One region of the Pseudomaricurvus sp. ABR4_320 genome, then DNA from elsewhere that is predicted to be linked to it. Evidence: predicted binding sites of a transcription regulator. Region 1 holds the regulator's gene; each other region holds the start of a gene.
What was found. The regulator LexA, encoded in region 1, represses DNA repair genes until DNA is damaged. The targets are predictions, from matches to a motif close to ACTGTNTNTANANACAGT.

Region 1 (2,156 bases):
ATTTTGCATGATCACCTGCCACATCAGAACTGATTGGAACTTTACGACAGGAAAATAAATTAAGCGAACCCTTGAATATCAAGCACTTAGTTTTTCCTCGAGCCAACAATTTGACAGCTATCTCACACCAGCTGACTGGCATCTAATTCATCGGATCTTTTCCTGCCTGTCTTCACAGAGTATGTTTGTTCGCAAGAGATACGAAACAACAATAACGAGGTACCAAAGATGTCAGCACTACGACAAACCCCGACGCCAGCAGGCCCAATCATCGGCGATTGGTATGAAGATCTTGACTCTCACCTGAAGTTTGAAGTGGTCGCCCTCGATCCAACGACAGAAACCATTGAAATTCAATACGCCAATGGCGACATATCGGAGCTGGACGACGATTGCTGGACACAGTTGCCCCTTATCACGACGGTGCCTCCAGAAAGCCCTACGAGCATTTTTGAAGATACTGCTGGCTTTTGGTCTACCGATGACTCCCCGTCTTTTGCGGCACTATCAGACCCGCTAACGATGATTGAGCCTGACCTGTTTCCCGGAACGGAAGACTTCTAGCGATTTTCCCACCGACAAACGATGAACGCCCCTCCTGGAGATCATTGGATTCTCCAGCGAGATAAGGCACAACAAAACATCGCTCCAACATGATCAGGACGTTTCATGTCCTGCGTCCCGTCACTCCCTTCTTGGACTCCTTCTTATTTTCTTAAAAACCTGAAGTGCCGAGAAGCTCAAGCGTTGCCATCGACTTCCAATCATTCGTCAGCCGCACAGGTCATTACTAGAAAAAGAAAAACACGGTCAAAGAAATCCTTGCACCTGAACAGCCACTGTATATAATCACAGATACTGTATGAAACATCAGGCTCGCTATGATAAAGCTCACCAGACGCCAGGAAGAAGTATTAAACCTTATTAAGCGTCATATCGATGAAACCGGATATCCCCCCACCCGAGCAGATATTGCCCGAGAACTTGGATTCCGCTCAGCCAATGCTGCAGAAGAGCATTTGAAAGCGCTCGCAAAAAAAGGCGCAATTGAAATGGTTCCAGGGGCATCGAGAGGTATTCGCCTCCCGGACCACAATCAGGGCATTCCGGTTGTCGGCCGAGTCGCCGCCGGTAATCCCATACTCGCGGCTGAGCACATCGAAGAATACTGCAATCTCCCAAGCACTTTTTTTTCTCCGTCGGCGGACTATTTTCTGAAAGTCAGCGGTGAAAGCATGAAGGACATCGGCATTCTGGACGGCGACTTGTTAGCCGTTCATAAAACCGAATCGGCTCACAACGGTGAAGTCGTTGTCGCAAGAATCGGCGATGAAGTAACCGTCAAACGGTTCTTTCGTGGCAGGTCCCAGTTTAATGTCGAACTGCACCCTGAAAACGCAGAGTTCGAGGTTATTAAAGTTGATTTGCGAGACACCGAATTCGCGGTTGAAGGACTCAGCGTTGGGGTTATTCGCCGCCAGTAGGCCAAATAAACCCAACTAGGCGCTCACATTGCTGTATTAGAGGCAGGATAAAAGGCACCTCTGAATAAATGAGGTTTGCTACTGGCAAGAAAGCTCTTCTCACAGAAACCGGGCATAGATTGAAATTTATGACGGAATAAGCAAAGTTTTCAGTTGCCCGCAGCCAAAACGGAATTCGTTTACGTTAGAGGCGCCTTCGACAATAGCGCCATTGCAGACCTGCCCAGAGAGATGTTTTTACACACGGAACACACTGTTGATTATCGTATGAAGAAAACCGGTTCTTCTCCACTTTTGGGGAAGATCTCTCCAGGAGCTCGCTCTAATGACACACAGATTTAATTGCAGCACATCAACTAAACGCGTATCACCTTCGATCCAAGCATCACTTTTTGCTCACTCAGACGACAGTTTCCTACCGGATAATCTGCCAAACTCAATTACTCAGTTAACACTCGCGAGAGAAAACGCCATCAGTTTTCTCTACCCGATTGTCTCCCACTTGAGTAATGAAAGTACGCGCTGGACAACTTGGATACTTTCGTCCCCGGAAGAACGCGTTGCGCTACAAAAACGTCACTTCGATTGCCGTGCGATCCGTCTGATCTATACTCGTGATACGTCAGAGGTACTTCCACTATTCAACTCAGCGCTCTGCGCAGGTACCAGCGA
Region 2 (2,156 bases), on a different contig from region 1:
GCTTCCAGTTCTTCAGCGACTTCTGTGTTTTCTCTCAAGTAACGAACCACATTATTTTTACCTTGGCCAACTTTATCGCCTTTATAGCTGTACCAAGCACCGGCTTTCTCCATGAGCCCCAACTTGACACCGAAATCAATCAACTCACCGTAGCGGTTAATGCCCTGGCCATAAAGAATTTGGAACTCTGTTTGAGTAAAGGGCGGCGCCACCTTATTTTTGACTACTTTTACTCGGGTGTCCGAGCCGATGACTTCGTCGCCATCTTTAACGGCACCAATACGGCGAATGTCGAGACGAACTGAAGAATAGAACTTTAATGCGTTACCGCCAGTTGTGGTTTCCGGATTGCCAAACATAACGCCAATTTTCATCCGAATCTGGTTAATAAAGATGGCCAGACAATTGGCATTTTTGATGTTGCCGGTAATTTTCCGCAGGGCCTGAGACATCAAGCGAGCCTGTAAGCCTACGTGATGGTCGCCCATCTCACCCTCAATTTCCGCTTTTGGCGTCAACGCCGCTACAGAGTCGACAACCAGAACATCTACAGCGCCCGAGCGCACCAACATATCGGCAACTTCTAGAGCCTGCTCCCCCGTATCCGGCTGAGATACAATGAGATCATCGACGTTAACGCCCAACTTTTCGGCATAGATCGGATCCAGCGCGTGCTCCGCATCAATAAAGGCACAGGTTCCGCCCGCTTTTTGAGCCTCGGCGATAACTTGCAAGGTCAATGTCGTTTTACCAGAAGACTCTGGCCCATATATTTCAACAATACGGCCCTTGGGCAAGCCCCCTATTCCTAACGCGACATCCAGCCCCAGGGAGCCTGTTGAAATCGCGGGGATGGCCTCACGCTCTTTATCCCCCATACGCATGACAGTGCCTTTTCCAAACTGCCGTTCGATTTGGCTCAATGCGGCCTGTAGCGCCTTTTCTTTGTTCTGGTCCATATAACCCTCTTAAATCGATGAATTCTCTGTTCGGTTCATTTTGTCGGCCGCCATCTATCATCCCGATGGCGGCGATTTTTTCCTGTTCTTTGGTGACTGGCGGTCCATATTCTTGCCGTGCTTCTTGCCAGAACATCTCGCCAAGGCAAATCTTCACGCCACACTAACCAGCCCCGTCTTCAAGTTTCAATTCAAGCACAGATTGATTAACTGTACAAGAATACAGCACTAAGTTTTTATACAGCAGAACCATCAAATCAGCTTAAGGTTTGAAGCCCCAATCTAAAGAGCCTTTTGCGACTCAATTTTCTCAAGCACGGCCTTCAATGCAAGACGAGCAGCCTCAACGCGAATCGCGTGGCGATCACCCGACAACCGTAAATGCGTCGCTGTTGTTCCTCTAGCACTGGCGACGGAGAGCCAAACGGTTCCGACAGGCTTTTCAGGCGTACCGCCACCGGGCCCAGCAATACCACTGGTGGCCACGGCAAAATCTGCCCCACGACGCAACACGCCGGCGGTCATGGCGGTAACAACCTGCTCGCTAACGGCACCATAGCGCAGCAAACATTCCTCTGGCACATCCAGCAAACGCTGTTTGCTTTCGTTGGCATAGGTCACCAAACCTTCCTGAAACCAGGCAGAACTGCCGGGAATTTCCGTTAATGCCATGGCAATCATGCCGCCGGTACAGGACTCAGCCGTCCCCAACACACCGCCACTGGACACCAGTATGCGACCGATACCCGCCGCCAATTGATACAGTTCTTCCAACAGACTCCTCCTCCCTCTGCTATCACTCCGCCGGGACTTCAGGAAATTAACGCATTTATTGCAACCACAACAGCCCCTTCTCTTTGTCAGGCGCTATAGTGAATAAGTCTCTCTCTTGTTCTCGCCACGGGAATACGCCATGGTTAGCGTACAGATCGACTCCCCACAGACAATCATTACTCTACGCCCTAATTGCTCGTCCAGTTGGGTTCAAATCTACGGCCTGCTGGCAATACTTTGCGCAACCACCCTGGCCTGGGGAGCGCTTTGGGCGATTGCCGGAGCCTGGTTAATATTGCCCTTTTCTATTGTAGAGACGCTCTTAGCCAGCGTACTGATCTATTACTCCACCGCCAGAAGCCGCTATAGACAGATCATTGTCTTCAGAAATGACTGCATCTTTATATCGGGTCAACAGACACA
Region 3 (2,156 bases), on a different contig from region 1:
GAAATGCTGAGGTGTTTAAGCTCGGCATTTCACGATGGGCCATACCGGATTTACGCAACGCGAGCGAAAAACGCTGACGTAAAAGGTCAGCGAAAATCCCACGTCCGGACATGCGCCGACCAAATTCATTCTCATAAAGCTGCCCGCCTCGCATATCCCGCAAACGGCTCAAAATATGTTTAACACGATCGGGAAAATGCTGTTTCAACCAATCAACAAAAAGCGGTAAGACTTCGTTCGGCAATCGCAACAACACATAACCGGCACTGACCGACCCCGCCTCTGCCACGGCGGTTAGAATCTCCTCAATCTCCTGATCATTAATCAGAGGAATAACCGGAGCCACCAGAGTACCGACCGGGACACCTGCATCCGTCAACGCACGAATCACCTCCAATCTTGCCATCGGACTGGCTGCTCGAGGCTCCATGATACGCTTCAAATCATTGTCCAGCGTCGTCACACTCACAGCGACATGCACCAGATTCTGCGCCGCCAGCTTCTCCAGCAGATCCGTGTCTCGCAAGATCAATCGACTCTTCGTAATAATGGTCAGCGGTTGCTGATGCGCCAGTGCAACCTCCAAAATACTCCTGACCACCCCCTCCTCTTTTTCAACGGGCTGATAAGCGTCTGTATTAACGCCCAGGGCAATAGGCTCACAACGATAAGAGGGGCTACGTAACGACTTGGCAAACAATTCCGCTGCATTGCGCTTCACGGTGAGCTGTGTTTCAAAATCGATGCCCGGTGACAAATCCAAATAGGCATGGGTTGGTCGAGCAAAACAATAAACACAACCGTGCTCGCAGCCACGGTAGGGGTTTATGGAAAGATTAAAGGGAACGTCAGGGGATTGGTTACGACTGATGATCGACTTTGCCGTCTCTTGGCGAAGCTGTGTTTTTGGCTTGTCTATCGGGGCATCAATGTCCCGGGTGATGATTTGGCGGGCAAAACGGCCAGGCAAATCCGAACTGCTTCCCCGCCCCTTCACAGGTGCGCGGAAAAAATCAGCAAATGGAATGTCGACTCGACAAGTGTCTCCGTCGATGGTGCCGTCAGTTATCCAATCCCGCGTCCTCATCACTCACCCCGCCAATACTGTTTTTATATACAGTAACGAAGTCGTTCTTCAGATGCAAGCGGCAGCTAGCCCCAAACAGTCACAAAACTGTCTCAATGAGCGCCTACCATGGTCAAAATCGAGGACTGCGGCGCGAGACCCGCGCCACTCAAGGTTATGGGATGGTAATTTGAACTTCTACCTCTTAGTCATTGCTCGTCATCTAAGGCTGATCGCTATCGTACTGACCGATCCCTTAATGGGACGCCGCCGCTGGTATGGTTCACTATTACTGCTCTCACTCTTACCGATTTACATCCTTTGGATGCTTTGGCATCTCGCTGGTTTGCTTTTGGATGAATTGCTGTTTCCACGCTACCGCAAGCAGCCGATCACCAACCCGATTTTTCTCGTCGGTCCGCCTCGAACAGGCACCACTCACTTGCACCGGGTGCTCGCACGTCACAGTGAACTAAGTACGTTTTCTCTCTGGGAATGTCTGTTTGCACTGTCCGTGAGCCAGAGAAAGTTGTTTCTTGGCATCGCAGCACTGGATCGATTTTGTGGTCGCCCACTGGCTCGAGTTATGGATTGGGTGGAAGGAAAGCTCGCTGAAAAAACAGCCGACATTCACCGCTTGAGCTTACTTGATCCAGAAGAAGACTTTCTGGTGCTGATTCCGCTAACCGCCTGCTTCTTGCTGACCATTCCACTACCTAAAGCAACCTGGCTATGGGATATTGCTCGCCTCGACACTCACACCCCGGAAAAGCATCGACGTAAAGTGCTTGGCTTTTACAGAGCGTGCGTCCAAAAGCACCTTTACGTCTTTGGACCCCAGCGTCGATTTCTCTCTAAAAACGCCTCCTTTCCCGGAATGGCTAACGAACTACTACGCACATTTCCTGGCGCCCATATAATCGCCACGATGCGAGCTCCTGAACAAAGTGTCCCATCGCAACTTAGCTCTCTAAAACCGGCCTGGCGGCTATTCGGATTACAGAGAGACAGCGACTGCCTCAATGATGTTTTCGTCTCTCTGATGGCTTACTACTATCAACATTTGGCTCAGGTCATAGAACAACACCCG
Region 4 (2,156 bases), 230 kb from region 1:
GCCATGTTGAGCATGGGAAAACGTGCGGCAGAGTCGTTAAGTTTGGTGGGATCTAGGTCGGCTTGCCGAAAGACGCTATTGGCATCCAGTTGTCGAGAATTTAACTCATCCCAGATTAAACGGGCCCAAGAACTGAGGCTGGAAGAGGACAATCAGGTAACTCCGTGGGTGGATTTCGTGTAAGGATAAACTTTTGGCGCAAAATGACAATTCCCGGACTGAAATTTGGCAGGAATAAACCAGCAGTGCTTAGACCGTTTTTCTATTATTGCTTCCATGATCTATTTCGAGGAAAGCACAATGAAATCGGTTAACCCGTCCATTTATCAACAGCACACGTTGGTGGCTCCAATCCACTTCGTTGGACAGGGCCTGCACAGTGGCAAGCCGGTTAGTATGACATTGAAGCCGGCGGTCGCCGACTCGGGATACATTTTTGAGCGCCTGGACGTTGCCCCTGGCATCGGCGAAATTCCTGCTCGTTGGCACACGGTGACCGACACGCGTTTGTCCACAACCATTGCAAATGGTTCCGGAGTGACAGTCAGTACCGTTGAACACTTGATGGCTGCGCTTTTCGCAATGGGCGTTGATAACTGCCGTATTCAGCTCGACGGCCCAGAAGTACCGATTATGGATGGCAGTTCTGACGTATTTGTTGAGCAGATCCAAGCCATTGGCCTAAAGGAACAAACGGCTCCGAGACGCGCCCTGGTGATTACCGCACCCATCGGCGTTTGGGAAAAGGACAAGCACGCCGGGTTCACGCCATTTGGTCAGCCGTGTATAGACATGACCATTGATTTTGAAAATCCGGCGATTGGGCGTCAGTCGTACTCCTACAATCTGATGGATGCAGATTTTGCCGATGAAATTGGTCGTGCACGGACGTTTGGTTTTCAAGAGCAATTAGATACTTTACAGAAACTTGGATTGGCGAAAGGCGGCTCTCTCGACAACGCGATTTTGTTAAATGAGCAGGGGATCGTAAATAAAGAAGGTTTGCGATACACCAACGAATTTGCGCGCCACAAGCTGTTGGATGCGATTGGTGACTTGTCTCTGGCCGGTGCAATTATCGTCGGACGTTTTTCCGGAAATTGCAGCGGACATCAGCTTAACAACGAAGTATTGAGAAAATTACTTCAGCAAGGTGACTGCTGGAGATTTACAACGCTGGAAAACGCGATCGAACATTGGGGTCAGTTTATGGATTCAACATCGAGATTGAAGACTGCCTAAACAGACTCCCTACAACGACTTACCACAACCGGGCTCAGGCCCGGTTTTTTTGTTTGCAATAAAGCAAAGCAGAGACGTAAAATATCTGTACATAAATACAGTTTTTGGAGCGTTTCTGTCCGTTGAGTCCCGTGAATCGGAAAATTCTGCCGCCAACCTACTATTTAGAGCATTTTCTCGAATTTCTAGAGCAACTGGAAACTGCCAGTCGCCATCTGCTGTTTGAAGAGCACCGCCTATTTATCCAGAGGTTTTATCAGCTCAATACGGATTCGCAATGTCTTCTCGTTCGATGCATTTCTCGCAAAGGCCATTTTTTTCATCTGGAAAGCCTGAATTACGCTGAAATCATTGACCAGCCAATGGCGCTGCGTCAACTGAAGGCGGCGGGCTTTGTTGCCTCCATACGAGTCTCGTCGGTTAAATCGTTGATCAAAGGTCTTACCAAACCGCAACTACAGCAACTAATACCCTTGTGCTCGACGGCGAACACGCCATCTAAATCTGCGTCAAAACTACGCTGGATGACGTTTTTTCTCGCTCCGCAACAAGTAAAAGTGCTCGAGGCGCAAGCTCACTCTTTAAATTACATTGAGCTGCAGCATTTGGGTGTTATCGAGTACCTACTGTTCCTTTTCTTTGGTCAGTTGGATGTTGGCCTGTCGCAATTTTCATTGCGAGATCTCGGAATTCTGCAGACGCGAAAGTCGATAAAGAGTCCCATAGCTCGCTTTGAGACTTCTGCAGAGGCCTATAGTGCTTTTCTTTACGGGCGCTTGCGGAGGGATGTTAAGTCCTGGTCTCAAGAGGCGTGTTTGCTAGCAGCCAGTCAATTTTTCAGTTTGCCTGAGGCTAAGGGCGTGCAGGCCAAGATGAGTCGAAGTCGATATTGCTGGTCTTTGGCAAAGGCGGTC

Region 2: a site for LexA is predicted at 1,169-1,186, ahead of recA (recombinase RecA). Genes of this name have one in related genera too.
Region 3: a site for LexA is predicted at 1,104-1,121, ahead of ACXAFR_RS05520 (PA0069 family radical SAM protein). Genes of this name have one in related genera too.
Region 4: a site for LexA is predicted at 1,327-1,344, ahead of ACXAFR_RS01975 (exonuclease domain-containing protein). Genes of this name have one in related genera too.

Annotation. Positions count from the first base shown of each region.
Region 1 covers NZ_JBSWVF010000001.1:694,550-696,705, forward strand. Annotated here, with positions in the region: gene ACXAFR_RS03035 (DUF6763 family protein) at 229-564, shown strand; gene lexA (transcriptional repressor LexA) at 882-1,484, shown strand; gene ACXAFR_RS03045 (hypothetical protein) at 1,810-2,156, shown strand, end outside.
Region 2 covers NZ_JBSWVF010000009.1:212,292-214,447, reverse strand. Annotated here, with positions in the region: gene recA (recombinase RecA) at 1-959, opposite strand, end outside; gene ACXAFR_RS18500 (CinA family protein) at 1,242-1,733, opposite strand; gene ACXAFR_RS18495 (DUF2244 domain-containing protein) at 1,873-2,156, shown strand, end outside.
Region 3 covers NZ_JBSWVF010000002.1:520,668-522,823, reverse strand. Annotated here, with positions in the region: gene ACXAFR_RS05520 (PA0069 family radical SAM protein) at 1-1,087, opposite strand, end outside; gene ACXAFR_RS05515 (sulfotransferase) at 1,257-2,156, shown strand, end outside.
Region 4 covers NZ_JBSWVF010000001.1:461,204-463,359, reverse strand. Annotated here, with positions in the region: gene ACXAFR_RS01985 (AraC family transcriptional regulator) at 1-152, opposite strand, end outside; gene lpxC (UDP-3-O-acyl-N-acetylglucosamine deacetylase) at 301-1,242, shown strand; gene ACXAFR_RS01975 (exonuclease domain-containing protein) at 1,374-2,156, shown strand, end outside.